Regions from separate parts of the Rhizobium acidisoli genome, predicted to be linked through region 2. Evidence: predicted binding sites of a transcription regulator. Region 2 holds the regulator's gene; the other holds the start of a gene.
What was found. Region 2 encodes LexA, which represses DNA repair genes until DNA is damaged. Its sites were predicted from a motif close to TGTTCNNNNTGTGTTCNG; they were not measured.

Region 1 (3,723 bases), 340 kb from region 2:
TCGAAACCCTCGGTGACGAGCTTCCAGGCAAGCTCGATCGCATTCTCCTTGAAATAATCGCCGAACGAGAAGTTGCCGAGCATTTCGAAGAAGGTCAGGTGGCGGGCGGTATAGCCGACATTGTCGAGATCGTTATGCTTGCCGCCGGCGCGCACGCATTTCTGCGAGGTCGTCGCCGTCGAATAGGGGCGTTTCTCCAGGCCGGTGAAGACGTTCTTGAACTGCACCATGCCGGCATTGGTGAACATCAGCGTCGGGTCGTTGCGCGGCACGAGCGGGCTCGACGAGACGATCTCATGACCGTTCTTCTTGAAATAGTCGAGGAATGTCGACCGGATATCGTTCACACCGCTCATGCTATGCCCTTCAATGCTGCCGGAGGCAGGTAAATCTAAATCCATCGGCTTTTAACGTTCGCCTCCGCCACTGTCCAGCGGACAAACAAAACCGGCCGCATTCTGATCAGGGAATGCAGCCGGCTTGGATTTTCAAAGAGACTGGCAGAAAACCGATCGCGAAATCACATTTCCGCGGCAGCATCACCGTCATCGGGGTCCGGTCCGCCGTTCTGCAGGAAGCGGTCGGCGATCAGGCCGGCATTCTGGCGCAGCGACAGTTCGATCTCGCGGGCAAGATCCGGATTGTCGCGCAGGAAGGTCTTGGCGTTTTCGCGGCCTTGGCCGAGACGCTGGCTGTTATAGGAGAACCAGGCACCGGATTTCTCGACGATGCCGGCCTTGACGCCGAGATCAACCAGTTCGCCGGTCTTGGAAACACCCTCGCCATACATGATGTCGAATTCGACCTGCTTGAAGGGCGGCGCCATCTTGTTCTTGACGACCTTCACGCGGGTCTGGTTGCCGATCACCTCTTCACGCTCCTTGACTGCGCCGATGCGGCGGATGTCGAGGCGCACGGAGGCATAGAATTTCAGCGCATTGCCGCCGGTCGTTGTCTCAGGCGAACCGAACATGACGCCGATCTTCATGCGGATCTGGTTGATGAAGATCACCATGGTGTTCGACTTGGAAATCGAAGCGGTGAGCTTGCGCAGCGCCTGGCTCATCAGGCGCGCCTGCAGGCCGGGCAGGCTGTCGCCCATCTCGCCTTCGATTTCGGCGCGCGGCGTCAGTGCGGCGACCGAGTCGACCACGAGAACATCGACGGCACCGGACCGCACCAGCGTATCGGTGATTTCCAGCGCCTGCTCGCCGGTATCGGGCTGCGAGATCAGAAGGTTCTGCAGATCGACGCCAAGCTTGCGGGCATAGACGGGATCGAGCGCATGTTCGGCATCGACGAAGGCGCAGATGCCGCCCTTCTTCTGCGCTTCGGCAATGGTCTGCAGCGCAAGCGTTGTCTTACCCGAGCTTTCCGGCCCGTAAATTTCAATGATTCGGCCCCTCGGCAGACCACCGACGCCAAGTGCGATATCGAGGCCAAGCGAGCCGGTCGAAATCGTCTCGATCTCGACAACATTCTCGTTGGAGCCGAGTTTCATGATCGAGCCCTTGCCGAACGACCGCTCTATCTGTGAGAGTGCCGCTTCAAGCGCTTTGCTTTTGTCCACCGATTTGTCCTCTACCAGCCGCAATGAATTCTGAGACATTCGATCCACCTTTAGGTTATTGAAGCCGCCCAAGCAATGTCGAGTTTGTACCCTATTTGTTCTATTCTCGCAATAGGCGATCAAACGATTGAAAGAAAAAGGTAAAACGCCCCGTGTTCTATTTTTGTTTTATCGATGCAAAGCAACGGCTTAGGCCTGAAATGCCGATACCCGCGCAAGAGAACCCATCGCATCGATTCGCGTTTCGGGCATCAAGAGAGTGGCTGCAATGAGCGGAAAGATTCTCGTGCTCGGCGGTGCCCATATCGATAGACGCGGCCGCATCTCCGGCGAGACGGCGCCTGGCGCCAGCAATCCCGGCACCTGGTTCGAGGAGCCGGGCGGCGGCGGCTTCAATGCGGCGCGTAATCTGGCAAGGCTTGGTTTTCAGGTGACGATGATCTCGCCGCGGGGCGGCGATCCGATGGGCGAGATGGTCGGCGACGCCGCCGATTTCGCCGGCATCGACGACCGGCCTTTCGTCTTCCTCGACCGCAAGACCCCGAGCTATACGGCGATTATCGAGAAGGACGGCAATCTGGTCATCGCCCTTGCCGACATGGATCTCTACCGCTTCTTCGTGCCGCGGCGCCTCTCCATCCGCTGGGTACGGGAGGCCTTCGCCGCCCACGATCTCATTCTTTTCGACGCCAACCTGCCGGAAGAAACGATTGCGGCGATCGTCGCCAAGGCGCATTCCCTGGCAAAGCCGGTCGCAGCGATTGCCATCTCGCCTGCCAAGGTCGTCAGGCTGAAACCCTGCATCGCGGATATCGACTACCTGTTCCTGAATGAGGCCGAGGCCTCAGCCCTTGCTGGTGAACAGCCGGAAGACGCCGCCGGCTGGCCGCCGCTTCTGAACGAGCTCGGCATCAGGAACGCCGTCGTCACCCGCGGCCGCCGCGAGCTCGTGGCCCTTTGCGAGGGCCGCGCCGTGACGCTGCAGCCGCCGATCGCCGACACCGTCGCCGACGTCACCGGAGCCGGCGATTCGCTTGCAGCCGGCACCCTTGCAGCCCTGATGCTCGGCCTGCCGCTCGAAGAGGCGGTTCGTCACGGCACGGCAGCCGCCACGCTGACCGTGCAGTCGCGGCACGCCGTCAACGAAAATCTGACGCCGGATCTCTTGAATGCGGCGCTTGCCCTTGTTCCCAAGGTCAGAATTCTGCATTGAAGCGGCTAAATTGAAGTTCACCATGATGTCGTCCGAAAACCGCTGAGACTTTCGGCATCATGCTCTATCGACGACAGGACAAGATCATGACCAAGCCCATTTCGCCTCTTCTGCCGATCGCCTATTCGAAGGAGGTCGCCAGCGCCAAGCAGCGCGGCGCGCCGCTGGTGGCGCTGGAATCGACCATCATCACCCATGGCATGCCCTATCCCGGCAATATCGAGATGGCCCGCAGCGTTGAGACGATCATTCGCGAACAGGGCGCGGTGCCGGCAACCATCGCCGTCATTCATGGCACGCTGCATATCGGCCTTGAAGCCGGCGAACTGGAGCAGCTTGCCAAGGCGACCGAAGTGATGAAGGTGTCGCGCGCCGATCTCGCCTTTGCGATCGCCGAGCGCCGCACCGGCGCCACCACGGTCGCCGCGACGATGATCGCCGCCGCCCGCGCCGGCATCCGCGTTTTTGCCACAGGCGGCATCGGCGGCGTGCACCGCGGCGCCGAGGAAAGCTTCGACATATCAGCCGATCTCGAGGAACTGGCCCGCACCGGCGTCATCGTCGTCTGCGCCGGCGCCAAGGCGATCCTCGACATTCCGAAGACGCTGGAAGTGTTGGAAACCCGCGGCGTTCCCGTGGTCACCTATGAGAGCGAAGAATTCCCCGCCTTCTGGTCACGCGCCTCGGGCATCCGCAGCCCGCTGTCGCTGAACAGCCCGGCCGCCATCGCCAATTTCCAGACGGTACGCGAACAGCTCGGCATCGACGGCGGCATGCTCATCGCCAACCCGGTGCCCGAGGCCGACGAGATCGCCCGCGAGGAGATGGAAATCTATATCGAACGCGCACTCGACAGCGCCGAGCGCGACGAAATCACCGGCAAGGCGGTAACGCCCTATCTGCTCTCGACCATCTTCGACCTGACGGACGGCCAGAGCCT
Region 2 (3,723 bases):
TCTCCGGCTTCGGGGTCTCGGCTGAACGCGCCTTTATCATGATGGCCATCATGCTGATCGCCGTCTTCTTCGATCGGCCGTCGATCAGCCTGCGCAATGTCGTTCTCTCGGCCCTTGTCATCATTGCCATTTCGCCCTCCGAAGTCCTGGGTCCGAGCTTCCAGATGTCCTTTGCCGCGACATTGGCATTGGTATCGGGTTATCAGCTGTGGAAAGACCGGCGCATCCGCGAAAACGCCTGGCTGAAGTTGCCGGTCTTCCGGCCGGTCGTTGCGGTCGCCGGTTTCTTCGGCGGCGTCTTCCTGACCTCGCTGATCGGCGGCTTCTCCACGGCGCTGTTTTCGATCGAGCATTTTCATCGCCTGACCGCTTACGGCCTGCCGGCAAACCTCGCGACGATGCCGATCATCTCCTTCATCGTCATGCCGGCCGGGCTGCTGGCGATGTTGCTCATGCCGTTCGGTCTGGACGCTCCGCTCTGGAAGGTGGTCGGCTTCGGCCTCGATCTGGTGATCGTAGTCGCCAAGACGGTGTCAGGTTGGGGCGGCGATATCGGCGTCGGCCGCTTGCCCGCCTGGTATTTCGCCGTCGCCGTCGCAGGCTTCCTGCTGCTGACGCTGCTCCGCACCCGGCTGCGCCATGCCGGCACAATGATCCTCGCAGTCTCGACGCTCCTGGTGCTGATTCTGCCGGTTCCGCGGCCGCCGGATCTGGTGATTTCGGAGGACGGCGGTCTGGTCGCGCTCGTCGATACGGCGGCAATGGCTTCCAATCGTGAAAACCCGCCGGATTTCATCTTCGACCAGTGGCAAAGAGCGTTGGTCCTGCCGACGCATCACCCGCCGAGAATGCTGGATGGCCCCGCTATCCCACCGGAGGGAGAAGACCGCCGCGTCAGGCTTTCCCGCGAGCAGCAGAATGAAGCAAGGACAGCAATGCGGGCGGCTGCCGCGGGCGGAGAAACAAACCGCTTTTCCTGCGTCAAGAAGGCCTGGTGCACATCGAGGCTTGGCAATGGCCGTGTGGTAACCATCATCGACAATGCCGCTTATCTCGGTCCGGCCTGCGATTCGGCCGATATCGTCGTGACGCCGGTCCGTCTGCGTTTCAACAGCTGCCGCTCAGGCGCGACGCTCTTCACCGGTGAGACGCTGCGCAGGACCGGTTCCGTCGAGTTGCGTTTCGCGGATGCCGGCCTGGAGGTCGCAACCGCATTCGAAACGCTGTCGCGGCCGTGGATGCGCCAGCGCGCCTATGACTGGCGCAGCAACAGTTTTGTCGAATCTGGTCTGTCCGGTGTCAGTGATAGCGGCGAATGAGGCCGACGAGTTTGCCCTGCACCTTGACGCGGTCCGGCCCGAAGATCCGGGTCTCGTAAGCCGGGTTGGCCGCTTCAAGTGCGATCGAGGCGCCCTTGCGGCGGAAGCGCTTCAGTGTCGCTTCCTCGTCATCGACGAGCGCAACGACGATGTCGCCGGGGCTTGCGGTGCTGCCGTTGCGGATGATCACCGTGTCGCCATCGAAGATGCCGGCGTCGATCATCGAATCGCCTTTGACCTCCAGCGCATAATGTTCACCGGAGCCAAGCATGTCGGCGGGAACAACGATGTCATGGGTGTTGTTCTGGATCGCCGAGATCGGAACGCCGGCAGCGATTCGGCCCATGACCGGCACCGAGACCGAGTTGCCGTTGTCGGCGACGGGTTTTGCAGGCGCGGGGGCAGCAGCCGGCTGGGGCTTGCCAAGGCTGCCCTCGATGACGCTTGGCGAAAAGCCGCGCCGGGGCTGGATGCTGGGGCTATAGGCTTCGGGAAGCTTGATGACCTCGAGCGCCCTGGCGCGGTTCGGTAGGCGGCGAATGAAACCGCGTTCTTCGAGCGCCGTAATCAGGCGATGAATGCCGGATTTCGAGGCCAGATCCAGGGCATCCTTCATCTCGTCGAAAGATGGCGGAACGCCGGATTCCTTCATGCGCTCATGAATGAAAAGGAGAAGCTCCTGTTGTTTGCGCGTGAGCATCGGCGTGTGACCCCTGATTGAAACAAATCCAGAACAGACACTATATGTTCCATATGTGTTCCGCAAGGTGCTAAATTTCCGTAAAACTTGCCGCCAACTCGTTGAGATTTTTATTTTCATTCGCCGGATTGGCACACATGTCTTGCATTGGGGGTGGGGCTGTCGCACATCTCTTGTCGTTTGAGGGAGGGATATGATGAACGAGCGTTCCGCCAAACCGCACCCGCTGGATCATGTCGTGCTGCCCGTCGTCAATATCGATCTGGCCCGCGAACGGCTCGGCAAGCTCGGCTTCACCGTTGCCGCCGATGCCCGCCATCCCTTCGGAACGGAGAATGCCTGCGTCTTCTTTGCCGACAAGACCTATCTGGAGCCGCTTGGTATCGCCAGCGTCGAAGAGAGCGAGGCGTCGGCGCGACACGGCAATGTCTTCACCGCCCGCAACCGCGCCTTCCGCTTCCGTTGCGGCGAGGAGGGGCTTTCGGCGGTGGCGTTTGCCACCAGCGATGCCGGCCGCGATCATCGCAACTACGCCGGCAGCGGATCGAGCGCCGGCGAGATGCTGCAGTTCAGCCGGCCGATGAAAATGCCTGATGGGTCCGAGACCATCGCCGGCTTCAAGCTGGCCTTTGCCGCTGAGCTGCGCGCGCCGGATTTCTTCCTCTTCAGCGTCGAGCGCATCAATCCGCTGCCGTCCGACCGCGGCGCGCTGGAGACGCATGCCAATGGCGTAACAGGCATTGCCGAGATTGCGCTTTGCGCGCCGGAACCCGCCGCATTCGCAGCCTTCGTCGGCCTTGCCGCTGCACAGTCGGCCGTCGAAAAAACCAGTTTCGGCGTCAATATCGCCGCGCCGAACGCGAAAATCAGCCTGATGACGCCGGAAGGGCTGGAGGCTTATTTTGAGATCGCCGTCTCATCCGCCGACCGCGGCCTGCGCGGCCGGGCTATCCTCTTCACTGTCGCCGATCTTGCCGTGACAGAAGCGCATTTGGCTGCTAACGGAGTGACCTACACGCGCAAGAACAATCGCATTCTGGTGAAGCCGGCGCCCGGGCAGGGCACGCTCTTCGCCTTCGAGGAAACACGATGAGCACTGATACGAATTCTGAAGTCAGGATCGGCGAGGGCGCAGGTCAGGTCACCTTCTCCAATACCGGCCGCCTGTCGCTGATTGCCGGCCCGTGCCAGATGGAGAGCCGCGACCACGCTTTCATGGTTGCCGGGACGCTCAAAGAGCTCTGCGCCAAGCTCGGCATCGGCCTCGTCTACAAAAGTTCGTTCGACAAGGCGAACCGCACCTCGCTGTCGGCCGAGCGCGGCATCGGGCTTGAAAAGGGCATGCAGGTCTTTGCCGATCTCAAGAAGGAATTCGGCTTTCCGGTCCTCACCGACGTTCACACCGCCGAGCAATGCGCCGAAGTGGCAAAGGTGGTCGATGTCCTGCAGATTCCGGCCTTCCTCTGCCGTCAGACCGACCTCCTGATCGCCGCCGCCGAGACCGGCCGTGCCGTCAATGTCAAGAAGGGCCAGTTCCTCGCCCCCTGGGACATGAAGAACGTGCTGAAGAAGCTCAACGCCAGCGGCAATCCGAACGTGCTGCTCTGCGAACGCGGCGCCTCCTTCGGCTATAATACGTTGGTTTCCGACATGCGCTCGCTGCCAATCATGGCGTCGATGGGCGCCCCCGTCGTTTTCGATGCG

Region 1: recA (recombinase RecA) is a predicted target of LexA. The motif match lies at 1,724-1,741, and genes of this name have one in related genera.

What each region holds. Positions count from the first base shown of each region.
Region 1 covers NZ_CP034998.1:1,972,922-1,976,644, forward strand. The annotation lists gene alaS (alanine--tRNA ligase) at 1-356, opposite strand, end outside; gene recA (recombinase RecA) at 521-1,609, opposite strand; gene CO657_RS09835 (carbohydrate kinase family protein) at 1,839-2,783, shown strand; gene CO657_RS09840 (pseudouridine-5'-phosphate glycosidase) at 2,870-3,723, shown strand, end outside.
Region 2 covers NZ_CP034998.1:1,628,060-1,631,782, forward strand. The annotation lists partial or broken gene CO657_RS08140 (ComEC/Rec2 family competence protein) at 1-1,319, shown strand, start outside; gene lexA (transcriptional repressor LexA) at 1,300-2,019, opposite strand; gene CO657_RS08150 (VOC family protein) at 2,216-3,112, shown strand; gene kdsA (3-deoxy-8-phosphooctulonate synthase) at 3,109-3,723, shown strand, end outside.